DNA from 2 places in the Herbaspirillum sp. GCM10030257 genome. Region 1 is predicted to be linked to the other one. Evidence: predicted binding sites of a transcription regulator. Region 1 holds the regulator's gene; the other holds the start of a gene.
The links. The regulator FNR, encoded in region 1, switches genes on or off when oxygen is low (the NO sensors DNR and NnrR bind a similar motif). The targets are predictions, from matches to a motif close to TTGATNNNNATCAA.
Positions count from the first base shown of each region.

Region 2: ACFQUU_RS02490 (universal stress protein) is a predicted target of FNR. The motif match lies at 1,343-1,356, and genes of this name have one in related genera.

Region 1 is NZ_JBHTDH010000012.1:72,752-80,107, forward strand. It holds gene ACFQUU_RS18115 (thiamine pyrophosphate-dependent dehydrogenase E1 component subunit alpha) at 142-1,104, shown strand; gene ACFQUU_RS18120 (alpha-ketoacid dehydrogenase subunit beta) at 1,115-2,125, shown strand; gene ACFQUU_RS18125 (hypothetical protein) at 2,140-2,565, shown strand; gene fnr (fumarate/nitrate reduction transcriptional regulator Fnr) at 2,780-3,538, shown strand; gene ACFQUU_RS18135 (hypothetical protein) at 3,609-3,848, opposite strand; gene ACFQUU_RS18140 (FixH family protein) at 4,007-4,540, opposite strand; gene ccoG (cytochrome c oxidase accessory protein CcoG) at 4,585-5,979, opposite strand; gene ccoP (cytochrome-c oxidase, cbb3-type subunit III) at 6,052-6,981, opposite strand; gene ACFQUU_RS18155 (cbb3-type cytochrome oxidase subunit 3) at 6,974-7,156, opposite strand; gene ccoO (cytochrome-c oxidase, cbb3-type subunit II) at 7,159-7,356, opposite strand, start outside.
Region 2 is NZ_JBHTDH010000001.1:549,131-556,486, reverse strand. It holds gene ACFQUU_RS02495 (fasciclin domain-containing protein) at 1-542, shown strand, start outside; gene ACFQUU_RS02490 (universal stress protein) at 811-1,236, opposite strand; gene ACFQUU_RS02485 (AI-2E family transporter) at 1,756-2,826, shown strand; gene ACFQUU_RS02480 (hypothetical protein) at 3,067-3,306, shown strand; gene ACFQUU_RS02475 (hypothetical protein) at 3,371-3,670, opposite strand; gene glf (UDP-galactopyranose mutase) at 3,898-5,049, shown strand; gene ACFQUU_RS02465 (hypothetical protein) at 5,145-5,483, opposite strand; gene ACFQUU_RS02460 (hypothetical protein) at 5,544-5,909, shown strand; gene ACFQUU_RS02455 (LysR family transcriptional regulator) at 5,947-6,960, opposite strand.

The sequences.
Region 1 (7,356 bases):
TAAATGGGCCGCGGAATCTTAAAACTTCATTCAATAAACCTTAAAAATATCTTAAGCCCCTGCCGGCATGATCTTCTGAGCCCCGCTCCGCAGTAGACTTCGTCCTCATTCCGAATGTCGGATAAACACGGAAGGACAAACATGAGCAAGATCACCAAGGACGGCGGCCCCGTATCCATGCTGGAATGCATGATGCTTATCCGGGCCTATGAAGACAAAGTCAATGTCATGCAGGCGGCTGGCGGCGGCGCGGGCACATGCACCTCGGTCGGACAGGAAGCGTCGGCAGTCGGCGTCGTGCGCGCACTGGGCGAAGACGATCGTATCCTGACCAACCATCGTAGTGCCGGCCACTTGCTGGCACGCGGTGCGGATGCCGGGCGCATGCTGGCCGAAGTGATGGGACGCAGCACCGGCTATTGCAAGGGCAAGAGCGGTTCGCTGCATATCTCGGCGAAGGAACTCGGCGTGCTGCTCACATCGACCATCGTCGGCGGCGAGCTGTCACTGGCAACCGGTGTCGCACTGTCGAAAGTCATGTTGAAGGAAAGCGGCGTCGTGGCTTGCTTCTTTGGCGATGGCGCGGCCTGCGAAGGCATCTTTCATGAGTCACTGAACCTGGCGACGGTATGGAACCTGCCCATTCTTTATGTCTGTGAAAACAATCAGTGGCAAGCCTACGTTCATCGCACGGAAACCATGGTCGGCGATCATGTGAGCGAGTGGGCCAAGGCTTATGGCATGGAGAGCCGCACCGTCGACGGCAATGACGTCGAAGCGGTGTACCAGGCGACGCAGGAAGCGATTACACGCATTCATCAAACGGGCAAGCCCTTCCTGCTTGAAACCTATACCTACCGCTTGCGCGGTCACTTCGAGCCGGATGATCAGGCCTATGTCGATCCAGCGGAAATTGCGCACTGGCGCACCAGGGATCCCATCACCCAACTGCAGCAGCGCCTGCTGGCACGCGGCGAAATCGGCACAGCCGGCATTGCGCAGATCGAAGCACGCGTTGCAGCGGCGATAGAGCAAGCCGCGGCATTTGCACAAAATTCGCCATTTCCGGATGCGTCAGAACTGACGACCGATGTTTACGCGTAAGGAGTAAGAGATGCCCCAGATTACTGTCAATGAAGCCATCGGTCAGGCGCTGGCCGAAGAAATGCGGCGCGACCCGCGCGTACTCATGTTCGGCGAAGGAGTCGCCACCAAGCGCCGGGACCTGGTCGATGAATTCGGCAAGCTGCGCGTGCGTAATACGCCACTCGCCGAAGGCATCATCGCCGGCACCGCGGCTGGTGCTGCGGCGACCGGCCTGCGCCCCGTGGTTGACCTGCTGTTCGCGCCCTTTCTCTGCTTTGCGATGGATGAGATCGTCAACAGCGCAGGCAAACTGCGTTATATGTCGGGCGGCCAGTTCGCGTTTCCGATGGTCGTGATCGCAATGACCGGCTGCGGCTGGACCGTCGGTGCGCAGCACAACCACAACCTGGAAGCATGGTTTGTGCACAGCCCGGGGCTGAAGGTCGTCATGCCGTCGAACGCAGCCGACTTCAAGGGCCTGCTCAAGTCAGCCATTCGGGACGATAATCCGGTTCTCTTCTTTGTCGACATGGCACTCGGCTATGCGTCCGGCGAAGTGATCGAAGGCGAACAGCTGGTCCCGCTGGGCAAGGCTGCGGTGGCACGCGAGGGAAACGACGTGACCATCATTTCCTACGCAAAGATGGTCAATACCTGCCTGCAGGCTGCCGAACAACTTGCGGCGCAAGGCGTGTCCGCCGAGGTCATCGACCTCCGTTCGCTCAAGCCGCTGGATGAGGACGCCATCCTGCGTTCGGCCCGCAAGACCGGACGTGTGCTGATCGTGCATGAAGCCAGCCGCATGTGCGGTGTCGGCGCGGAAATCAGCGCCATCATTACCGAACATGCCTTCGACGCATTAAAGGCTCCGGTGCTTCGCCTGACCGGACCGGATACGCCCGCGCCGTCCAGCTACATGCTTGAGCAGGCATTTATGCCGCAACAGGACGCCGTCATTGCCAGCGTATCGAAGCTCATGGGAAAAATCGCCCTGCGTTCCATCCAGCTTGAAGCCGAAGCCCTTACCCCCACCACCTGATACGAGAGACCATCATGCAAACCACTTCCGCTGCTTCTTCTGTTACCCCGTCGACGACATCGTTTTCGCCGGTCGGTGTCATCTGGCTCAAACTTGCCGTGATCTACCTGATCATTGGTGTCGGAATGGGCATCATGATGGGCGCAAGCGAAGACTTCACCATGCGTCCGGTGCACGCCCATGTCAACCTGCTTGGCTGGGCCACGATGGCATTGGCGGGCCTGATCTACAGCGTATTTCCAAGCGCGGGATTGAGCAAGCTGGCGCGGGTGCATTTCTGGCTGGCGAACGTGTCCTTGCCGGTCATGGCCGTATCGCTTGCCCTCGTGGTCACCGGCAGCCGGTCGGTGATTCCGGTGCTTGCCATTTCGGAAATACTTGCTGCTGCGGGAATCATTGCGTTTGCAGCCAATATCTTTCTGAATCTGAAGGGACGCTGAAGGAACGATAAGCTGGGGCGGCTACCTGTTCCCGCATTCGGGAATCGCCCCAGGTCGCGCAGGCCGAGGATGAAATCATCTACATAAGGCAATTCACGAAGCCACAAGCGGGTTTGCGGCAAATATCAGCTTGGAAAACAGGGTGGCAGCCCTAGATGGCACAGCGCTTGCATTAGGGGTTGCAACTGCTAATCAGGACTATAGGTCTGCCACCATGAACATCGCCATCGCCCAAGCACCTTCGACAACATCCAGCCGCGCCGCCATCAGCACCCGCTGCTCGGCTTGCAGCATGCATCAGATCTGCCTGCCCACCGGCCTCAAGGAAGATGACATGGACAAGCTGGACCAGATCATCGGCCGTCGCCGCAAGGTGGCGCGCGATACGCATTTGTATCGCGTAGGCGATTCCTTCACTAACCTGTACGCAATCCGCCTGGGCCATTTCAAGACCCATCAGGTCAATCCCAGCGGCGATCAGCAGGTGACTGGCTTCCAGATGGCCGGCGAACTGCTCGGCATGGATGCAATCAGTACCGACCGCCATCATTGCGACGCGATCGCGCTGGAAGACAGCGAAGTCTGCGAGATCCCGTTCTCGCGCCTGGAAAGCCTGTTTGGTGACATGCCCGTCCTGCTGCGCCACTTCCATCGCATGATGAGTCAGGAAATCACACGTGAACAAAGTGTCATGCTCCTGCTGGGCAACATGCGTGCGGAACAGCGTTTTGCCGCCTTCCTCACTAATCTTTCATCCCGTTACTCGGTGCGTGGTTATTCGTCCACCGACTTCCAGTTGCGCATGACGCGTGAAGAGATCGGCAATTACCTTGGCCTGACCATCGAAAGCATCAGCCGCCTCTTGTCAAAATTCAAGAAACGCGGCTGGATCAAGGTCAGCAATCGCAAAGTGGAACTGGTTGATCCCGCCACGCTGAAGGAAGTTGCCGCTGGTACCAAAACCTGCGCCTGAGCGGCTCCTGCTCTGAATCGGGAGCCCCCTACGGATATTTCTATCTTGCGAAGCGCTGGGGATTCGTTATCTAAAACGGTATCTTTTTATCGTTGGGAACCGCCAGCAGATAGCAGGTCAGCATGCTCGCCAGCGAACAAAATGCCCAGATACTGAAGAATCCAATGGTGTACACCGCCAGGGGATTTACCTCGATATGGTTCCCGACCAAGGCAAGGTCATGCGGGTCGAACAGGGAAAACAAGAATCCCTCGGCCACAATGGCAACCAGAAATGACGGCCACAACACAACCATAATCAATCTTGCCATTTCGGCATCCTCCATCCCGTCTAACGCGCTAATCCTTTAACGCGCTTTCGTTGTACCGCCGCTGTTTTTCGTTGGGGTTACCCTATCCTGCCATGCCATCGATTCCCGGATTCGGGAATTCTTTCGTAAATCCGGGAATGAAGGCATGCCTGCTCGGCTTACCTGATAGCGTCGGCGGTAATGCTCACCGAGCGCTGCTTCGGGTAATCCCAGACCTGATGCAAGCGCCAGTCGCGGCGCTCGCTTTCGATCAATACCTGCCAGCGTGCCATATCGAGCATCGGCAGGGCAACCTGGAAAGCTCCATCGCGGTCAGGACTCGCCTGCAGGTGGATGTCCTTTTCCGGCTGGGTCGAATGCACCAGCTTGATGGTCAATTTGCCAGTCGCTGCATCTCCGAGTCCATTCACCGTTCCCGAAAGCATGCCTGCAGCCGGGTCATAGCGCAAGCCGGCCTGCAAGCGCATATCCGCAGCGATCCGATCACGGGTCAAGTCCTGGTTGATGACCTTGCCTTCCTTGTAATAGTCGTCGACCACCAGTGCATCCTGCTGGGTGAAGGCCACCCATGTGGTGTGTATTCCTGCTACCACCACGATCGCCGGGCCCAGCATGATGAGCCAAGGCCAACGGTGCATGTACCATGGCCTAGCCGAGGTCGGTGCCGTTCCGGATCGAATATTGGTACACATTTTCTGCTCCTTCTTTAACTGCGTCTTGGGCTGCTTAACCGTACTTAGCGGGGTACGAAAAAGACCGCTTTCTCTGTAACCTGCAACCGTTCGTCATCGACTGCAACCAGCTCGAACTGAATCTTGTTCGAGCCTTTTTCACCTTTGCCGTGCGGCACGCGCACCCTGACAGGTACACCACGCGAAGCAGTCCCTTCCAGTTCGACCATCACAGGTGTGGCCAGTGCAATGCCATCGATACCGGCAACCGAAATGCGGAAGCGATGCGGCTGCTCATCGGTGTTCATGATTTGCAGGCGATAGACGTTTTCAATAATACCCTCTTCTACCTCACGTCCCATTGCACCACGGTCGCGGATCACGTCCATCTTCACCGGGGTGCGTCCGAGCAGGGAGCCGAACGATGACAGCACGATCAGGGCAAGGATTGCGCTATAAATCAATATGCGCGGACGCATCGCACGCCTGCGAATGTCTCTGGCGCTCAATCCCTTTTCCATTGCATTCTCGGTGGAGTAACGCACCAGGCCGCGCGGCGCGCCAATCTTGTCCATCACCGAATCGCATGCGTCGATACATGCCGCACAGCCGATGCAGTCGGATTGCAGGCCATCGCGGATATCGATGCCGGTCGGGCAAACCTGTACACACATCGAGCAGTCGATGCAGGACCCCAGGGCCGACGCGTCGGCCTTGCGTGTTCTGGCGCCGCGTGGCTCGCCGCGCTTGGCGTCATAGGTAACGGTCAGCGTATCCTTGTCGAACATCGAGCTCTGGAAACGTGCATACGGACACATGTATTTGCACACCTGCTCGCGCATCCAGCCGGCATTGCCATAAGTGGCAAATGCGTAGAACAGTATCCAGAACCATTCCCACGGGCCGAGCCCCAGGTTGGCGACTTTACCGGCCAGCGTATGGATAGGGGTGAAATACCCGACGAAGGTAAATCCGGTCCACAGTGCGACCGCAGCCCATGCCAGATGCTTGGATGACTTGCGCACGAACTTGTCGACGCTCATGGGCTGGCGGTCAAGGCGCATGCGTGCGCTACGGCTGCCTTCGATCTTGCGCTCGATCCACATGAAGATTTCCGTGTAGACCGTTTGCGGACAGGCATAGCCGCACCAGAGTCGGCCGGCAATCGCCGTGAACAAAAACAGGGAATAAGCGCAGACGATCAGTAGCAGCGCGAGATAAATAAAGTCCTGTGGCCACAGTACGATGCCGAACAGGTAAAACTTGCGCGATACCAGATCAAACAGTACCGCCTGACGGTCGTTCCATGACATCCATGGCAAACCGTAGAAGACGAGTTGGGTGAGCCACACACAAAGCCAGCGCCAGTTCGCGTACCAGCCTTTCGCTTCGCGCGGATAGATTTCCTGGCGTGCCTGGTACATGGTGACGACAGAAACCTTGACAGCAGGTTCGCTCATTATTTCACTCTTTGCTTGATGTGGCCGGGATGCCTGATGGCTGCCCGGCCGTGAACATCGGATTACCAGACTTTACTTCTCGGCGACCAGCGCCTTGTCGTTGGACAGGCCCCAGACGTAGGCAGCCAATACATGGACTTTGCCTTCACCCAGGAAGTCATGGAATGCAGGCATGGTGTTGCTGCGGCCCTTGCGGATGGTTTCCATGATGGTGTCCGCACTGCCGCCGTACAGCCAGATCTTGTCGCTCAGGTTTGGTGCGCCGAGCGCCGGGTTACCCTTGCCACTCGCACCGTGGCATGCTGCGCAGGCCGCGAACTTGTCCTTGCCGAAAGCAACCTTGATCGGGTCCGAAGTCGAGCCGGACAGGCTAAGTACGTAGTGGGCGACATTCTCGACATCCTTGTCCGAACCCAAAGCAGCGGCCATGGAAGGCATCATGCCGTTACGGCCGTTCAGGATGGTCGTCTTGATGATGTCAGGCTCACCGCCATACAACCAGTCCTTGTCGGTCAGATTGGGATAACCCTTGTTGCCGCGGGCATCGGAACCATGGCACTGCGCGCAGTAGGTCATGAACAGGCGCTCGCCGATCGCATGGGCTTGCGGGTCAGCCGCAACCACCTTCAGGTCCTGGTGCAGATACTTTTCAAAGATCGGGCCATAGTCCTTGTCCGCCTTGGCCAGTTCCGCCTGATACTCACCAGTCGACTCCCAGCCCAGCTTGCCCTTGAACGAACCGAGGCCGGGATACAGCACCAGATAACCGATACTGAACACGATAGTGATGTAGAACAGCCACATCCACCAACGCGGCATCGGGTTGTTGAGTTCGGTAAGACCCTCGTCCCAGCTATGGCCGGTAGATTTGGCCGATTCGCCTTCCGGCACGATAATCTTCACCCTGGACTGCACCCACAGCAGGATTGCGCATCCCGCAATTCCCAGTATCGTCAGAACGGCGACGTAGCCGCTCCAGAATTCATTGGTAAAGTCAGACATGTTTTTCCCCTGCTGTATCGATAGCCGGTTCGTCAGCGAACGGCAGATTGGCAGCCGCATCAAAATCGGTGCGGCGATGCGCGATATAGGTCCACCAGACGATACCTGCGAAGGTAAGGAAGCTCAGTACCGTCACCACGCTGCGCGCATCAAAAATAAACTGTTCGAACGTCATGATTACCTCTTTGCCTTGATCTGAATGCCCATGCCTTGCAGATAGGCGACCAGCGCATCCTGTTCAGTCTTGCCTTCCACTTCCTTGGCTGCATTCGCAATTTCTTCATCGCTATAGGGGTGACCCAGTTTGCGCAACGCCTGCATCTTTGGCGCGACGGACAACGGGTCAACCTTGGCGGTTGCCAGCCATGGATAGGC
Region 2 (7,356 bases), on a different contig from region 1:
CTGCAAATTTGGCCGTCTCTACGCAAGGCGGGGTAAAAATCACCGATGCGGCGCTTACCAGTGCAAATGTCACCGCTACTGATGTGCCGGCAAGCAATGGCATTATCCATTCAATCGACAAAGTACTTATTCCGCCAGGCGTGCTGAACATCGTGCAGATGGCACAGGCGAATCCACAATTGTCATCCCTGGTCGGCGCGGTCGTCAGCGCTAATCTGCAAGGCACACTCGCCGGAGCGGGGCCATTCACCGTTTTCGCGCCAATCAATTCGGCGTTTGCCGCGGCACCGACTGGCCTGACTCCGACGCAGCTCGCGACCGTGCTGACATACCATGTCTTGGGGTCGCAAGTGCTTGCCTCACAAATCCCTTTTGGTACTGCTGTCAATACGCTGGCTAATCAGGCAATTACCTTCAATGCCGGAACCCCACCTACGATCACTGATACAACCCGAGTTGCCGCGACGATTAATGCCAGCAATGTACGGGCAAGCAATGGTGTAATTCACGTCATCGACAAGGTACTGATTCCTGCATTGTGATGACAACGGATCACTAGAAAAGGACGGCAACAATGAAGACTGCAGCGGGGCTACTGCCAGAATAACGGGGACGCGCCGCTGCGGCCGTATTAAAGATAATACCGGCTCTTCGGATGTTATCGACTCGCCAGAATGCAATCCAGTGTGTAACGGAATAACTGCCAAGACGGCACAAAAGAATCTTGTGTTGCGCGTCCTTTGTCAGAGAGGACAGCGTGCTGGCAATCTCGCAGCTTGAAACGATCTCGCCGTTAATGCTGAGCCAGTTTTAACGAATCAGCAAAACAGGCACTGAGGACCTTGCAATAACCTTCGTCGCAACTGAACCCATGATCAGGTTCTTCAGGGCACCATGTCCATGAGCCCCCATTACGACCATGTCAATCTGGTGACGCTCCGTATAGGCATGGATCTGCTCCGCTACTTCACCGACCACATAGCCGGCCTTAAAAGAAATGCCCTTGGATCGCAACAGCTCCTGGTGCGGCAGCAAAATGGCTTCCGCCCCTTCTCGATAGTAATTTTCCACGGCTGCGGTACCGAGTACTGCTTTAGCACGTCCTTCGGGAATTGGCTCTTGCACATAAAGGACATGAAGCTCAGGCAGCTCCTTGAACCAGTTGAATCTCGCAATCAGAAAGTCAACAGCCTTGGCTGTATAGATGGAACCGTCTACCGCGCTCAGTATTTTCATGATGATACTTGTGTGTTACTTGATGTTTTATGCGGCTGAAGACGGGTTTTACCGGTTCCGAGGGCCGTGGTTGGGCGCAGTGTGTTCGAATGAAAAACAAAATAAATTGATTGAAGTCAAATTTGCCCAAGTCGTTCCGGATTCTCTGCAAGCTGCCCCTTAAGCGCTCAGAGCTTTCGGAATAAATTGACCTTGGCAATGCCTTGCTGCCATTGTGTGCTGATGAGGCTACCGATTCACTGGTAACGGGCTGTTATGACCGCACGCTTCCTTGAACCATTACTGAACGGTGTTTCGCGAACCATGCTTCAGTCCACGACGATTCCCTGCCTTCGTTTCTTCCAGTCGGGTTGACTTGCAAACCATGACTGCGCATCATGCGTGGACAATCAACTTCACGCAGATACGACCAAACTTGTGCAGCTCCGCTTGAGCTTTGATACAACGCTTCACAGATCGATGACGAATACTTCGTAATATTCGATTGACGGCGGAATTTGTTTCCAAGAATATTGCAACATGCCATATCTTTCTCTGTTCCTTCCTGTTCTGTTTGTAGTAGCACTGGCTTTTCTGCTCAAACATTTTTTGGCTTCGCTCGCTTGGGCAGGCCTGCTTGCTGTTATTACCTGGCCGGTCCATCAGATGCTGATGCGCCGTGGCGGGTCAAGGACAGGGAGTGCCGTGCTCATTCTCACTGCGCTGATTATCAGCTTTGTGGCGCCCTCCGTTTTCCTGTTCAATACGCTGAGCAATGAACTGTCGACGGTAGAAAGGCTGGTTGGTCAACTGAATCAAACTGGCGTACCGGTCCCTGAGTGGCTAATGCGTCTCCCGATGATCGCAAAACCGGCCGTAAAGTGGTGGCAGGAGAATCTTGAGGTGCCCGGCGGGCTAAATACCCTGATACAGACCACGGCAGGTGACCTTGTCCCCCACCTCAGCAGTGCGCTAAGTACCTTGGGACCGAGTATCCTTGCCAACGCCCTGTATCTGTTTCTTGCACTATTGACATTATTTATTCTCTACATAGAGGGCCCGGCGGTAGTCCGTTATGTCGATCATGCCGGCGAACGAATCACCCCTAAGTATTATGCTGTGGTGCGCCGCCTGTTTCCGCTTTCGGTCCGGGGAACCGCGCTCGGCCTTTGCTCCGTTGCGATCCTTGAGGGCATCGTCCTCGGGGCCGCCTATGCGGTTGCGGGTGCCCCGGCACCAGTGCTGCTAGGTGTGATCACTGGTTACATGGCATTGATCCCGGGCGGGGCGCCGTTGTCCTTCACGGCGGTATCCCTGCTTTTGCTGGGACAGGGTAATGCAGGGGCGGCACTGGGGCTCTTTTGCTGGGGGGCGTTTGAACTGTTTATGGTGGACAAATTTATTCGTCCTAAACTCATTGGGCAGCGCGTTGACCTACCTTTCCTTGCTGTACTGTTCGGCTTGCTTGGCGGCGTTTCGACAATGGGGGTCTTAGGTCTATTTATCGGTCCCTTCATGATGGCGGTTTTGTTCTGGTGGCTGCGCAATGGAAAGGATGACTCTGTACAGGGTCCGTCCGTACCGTCGAAAAGCGATAAATTAGCCGCTTGATTTTTACTCTCATTTCCATAAGCCGATCCTTAGACTCATCTGACTCGGCAATGTAGCGCCACGCTTTAAAGCCTACTTGCTGCGACCAATTTGGTTGCGAAAATTCAAACTTCCTTTCGAGTACGTATTTTCCTACGTTGAAAGACAGCGGATTCCGATGTTCCGCATTCGTGCCCTTAGATATATTGCCTTCATCGAAGCAGCAATCTGAATTAAACATATCTATTCAAGGGGCAGAACATGAGTGATGAAGCAGACGTTGCAAACGACAAGATTGAGATGGACCGCATGGCAGCGATTGAAGCATGCCGTCGGCAACCGGGATTGCCGGCTAAAGGAGCTTGCTGGTTCTGCGACGAGGCATTACCGCCCATGAAAAAATTCTGCGACAGCGACTGTGCGGCAGACTACGAACTCGAACAGGCAGCATGGGCACGTGCGGGTCGCCCTCGTGGACCGAGCGATATGCACGCCGATTAAAAGATTAAACAGAGCGGGACTGAATCATATATTCAAGCGCAGGCCGGCCAATGCAATTACGTCATTAGCCGAGTGCCTGCGCAAAGGTCGGCGTGAACTGGTAGGCAAGTTGTGCGTCTCTTACGCCGATGGACTGAAATATATGGAAGCTGAGCCATTCGGTATCACTTGAAATGCATATTTCCGCTTCGAAAATTTCGCGCATGAGCATAACCGTGGTGTTCCAGTTATCACTCTCTACCGGCAAATAGCACAGACCTGATTTATCCTGCGGCGCAGACACAATCACATGCGCAACTAGCGTGTTGAGCAACTCAACCGCTGCCTCGCTCAGTACCTCTTCCACCGCCTTGTTTATCTGCATGGGAGATAGTATGCCTCGAACCAACAGAGGCATGCCAGTCCTTTTGCTCTTGAATGCGCAAGAAGTATCCGGTCACTTCATCGTTAGTTACTTTCCTCAACAGATCAAAAGCTTCCTGCTATCCGTCAAGGCCAGTGAATAACGCGCCGCGTAGACTTGAACTCATTTTTATTGGCCCCCTTTCAGCATGACGCGGGCCATGCTCCATCCATGAGGAAAGGAAAGATTTGAAAAAGATCGCTATTGTCGGCGCCGGTTTTTCTGGCGCTGTTATCGCACACGAGCTTGCCAAGGCCGGTTATCAACTTGAAGTATTTGATTCCCGTTCCCATGTGGCAGGCAATTGCCATTCACAGTGCGACCCTGAGACGGGCGTCATGGTACACACCTATGGGCCGCACATTTTTCACACCAGCAATGAAAAGGTTTGGAATTATGTCCGACAGTTCGATGAGTTCATGCCCTATACCAATAGAGTCAAGGCGATTACAAAAGGACGCGTGTTTTCGCTGCCAGTAAACCTGCTAACGATTAACCAGTTCTTCGGGAAGACATTTAACCCACGGGAAGCAGAAGCGTTCCTGGCATCAATTGGCGATCAAAGCATCAGCGATCCGAAGACTTTTGAAGAACAGGCATTACGATTTGTCGGCAAGGACTTATACGAAGCATTTTTCAAAGGATACACGACCAAACAATGGGGTATGCATCCTTCGGAACTTCCCGCCAGCATTCTGAAGCGGCTGCCGGTTCGGTTTAACTATGACGACAACTATTACGCCAGCAACTTCCAGGGAATGCCAAAGAACGGCTATACCTTCATTGTCGAAAAGATGCTCGATCATCCCGGCATTCAGCTCCATCTCGGCACCACGTTCGAACGTGAATCGGCCGGCGACTATGATCATGTCTTTTATAGCGGGCCGATTGACACCTGGTTTGGATATAGTCAGGGAAGATTGGGGTACCGTACGCTGGACTTTGAATCCGAAACCCACGATGGCGACTATCAAGGCAACGCGGTATTGAATTATTGCGATGAGGATGTGCCATGGACCAGGATCTCCGAGCATAAGCATTTTTCGCCCTGGGAATCCCATGAGAAAACCGTGATTTTCAAGGAGTACAGCCGATTCTGCGAAGAGAACGACATCCCTTATTACCCGATCCGACTAGTGAAGGACAAATCGCAGCTGAAGCAATACATCGAACTCGCACTGGCGGAACGCAATATTACTTTTGTCGGACGACTGGGTACCTACCGTTATCTGGACATGCACGTTACGATTGCAGAAGCGCTTGATGTCGCGGAGCAGTTCCTCGCGCGCGCAGGTGGTAGCGAGCCTATGCCATCGTTTACAGTCAACCCGCTGGGTTGAGCTACGCTCGGCAGAAGGTAAAGAGAAGACCGATGCAAACCCCCAGACAAGCAACTTGTTCGCATGGCCTGTCTGGCTGATCTGCTATTTGCGATTCAAAGCTCTTCCGGCGGCATCTCCGTCATGGTGACGGCGGTGCGAAGGCTGTTGCTGAAGCCAGGTAATGTCTGCGTCTCGCCTTGCGGCACTGGCTTCCTGAAAGCATAGACGCGTGCATGCGCCTGCGCCGGCATGTCTCCGATGCCGTCGGAAAGCATGGCGGAAAGCGACGAAGAGTTCTCCGGGCCGCTTTTTTGCCGTTGCCGTCCTTGTAATGAAATCACCGGACACTTGTTCATGACTTTCTCCCCTTGTACAGAGATTGCAGTATAGAACCGGAGTGCGCTGGGGACTGTGACATTTTGTTTCGCACCCAATGTTGTTTCGTCCTTCAAGAAACAATCGATGCGGCAGTCTGTCATATCTGTACAGTGACCCTCTTGAGGAACAGATCGATGATGCACGTTGAAAAACTTGAAGAGATATCAGCCAGCCTGAATCAATTGAAAAGTAACTTGCAGCGGGCACTGAATGAAGGAGATCATCCCCTTGATGCCCATAGTGCGCTGGTTCGACAAGCAGAGGAATGCGAGTTCATGCTGCCAGAGAAGTTGACGACCAAGACACTGGCCGAGGCGGTTGACCGCAAGCTTGCAAATGTCGCCGTCCTTCTCGAGCGAGCACGGAGACACGAGAGTCTGCCGGAGGACGCACAAGCTGCGGCAGAGCAGGAGTACATGCTGTCTGAAGAAGACTATGCGGCGGATGCCGGTCACCCGCTAGAACACGGTAAAGAGCCTGGAGTGCGGCCGCAAAATTAGCGATTCCCTGTCTCGGCGGGAGGCGGATTCTTAGAATTCACTTGTGACCAGTCGCGCGAACTAAGGTTTGCCGCTCTTCAGTTAATTGCATTTCTTCGGATAGCTGCCTCGGCTGAATCCGCGTACCCCCTGTAATGTCGTACAGCATATCGCGGACCCATCGATGCGCTGGATCACGTGCATGACGCTCATGCCAGAGCATATCGACATGCACTGGTGGCAAATCAAACGGCATCTCACGGCCAATGACGAGATCGGTCAAGCCGATCGCTGCGATAAGGTGACGCGGTACGACCGCAAGCAAGTCAGAATAGGCAACGACTTTGCCTACCGTGAAAAACTGATTGACGGTCAGTGCGATATGGCGCTCGCGGCCGAATTGGTTAAGTACGTCATCCACTAGGCCATGTGCTTTTCCGGAAACGCTCATCAGGACATGCTCGGCACGACAATAGTCATCAAGTGTAAAGTCACTCTCTGCGAGAGGATGACCGCACCGCATAATGCAGACGTACGAACCGCTATACAAGCGTTGATGCAAAATCGCAGAAAATGCCCCCTGACCGCCCGAAATCTGCGCGGCAATGCCAGGGAAATAACCGATAGCAAGATCGATCTCTCCTTGTAGCAGGAGCGGCTTAGGATCACGTGTCAGGAGAGGTATGAGGCGGATACAGAGATGAGGAGCGCGACGCTTTATTTCGCGCATCAATGATGGCAGGACAAGCGCCGCCGTAGAGTCCGCCATGGCAAAACGAAAAGTCGCATGCGTCTCCGACAGATCGAATGTTTGTGGCGTAATTGCTTCTTCGAGCGCGGTCAAGGCAAGCCGCACCGCAGGCCACAACTCTTCAGCGCGCGAGGTCGGCGTAACCCCGTGCGCATTCCGGACCAACAGGTCGTCACCCAGCGCTTCACGCAGCCGACGCAAGGCATTGGATACCGCCGGCTGCGTCATCGAGAGACGCATTGCGGCACGAGTGAGGTTCTGTTCACTCATGACGGCATCGAACACGCGAAGCAGGTTCAGATCCAGTGTCTGGAAGCTCATCGAAAGCTCGCTATAAGTTCGGGTGTCGCGACGTTGTCCAAGGATCCGATACGCCTGCCGGACAGAATAGCGCCGCTGTCATGAATATACTGCATCGTCCGAGATGACGCGCATGGCTCTACACGCTAGATGTGCGTAATAACAAGAGATGTTCCTTGTGGAAATTCAGGTGTTTATTTTGTAGATTGTTTGGCTGGTGCACTGTACCGAAGAACGATTTATGCGCCGTCACCTTTGTCGCAACGAGGTGTCTTCTTGATACCGACCTTTGCTCATCGAGCATCACCGTTACGCTCTTAGTCTTGGTGCAGTTATTCCGTTTCAAATTTCTGGTCGAAGGAAACATGAAGGTTTTGAACGGGGATGGCGAGTTCGATTCTCGCAATATGCGCGCAC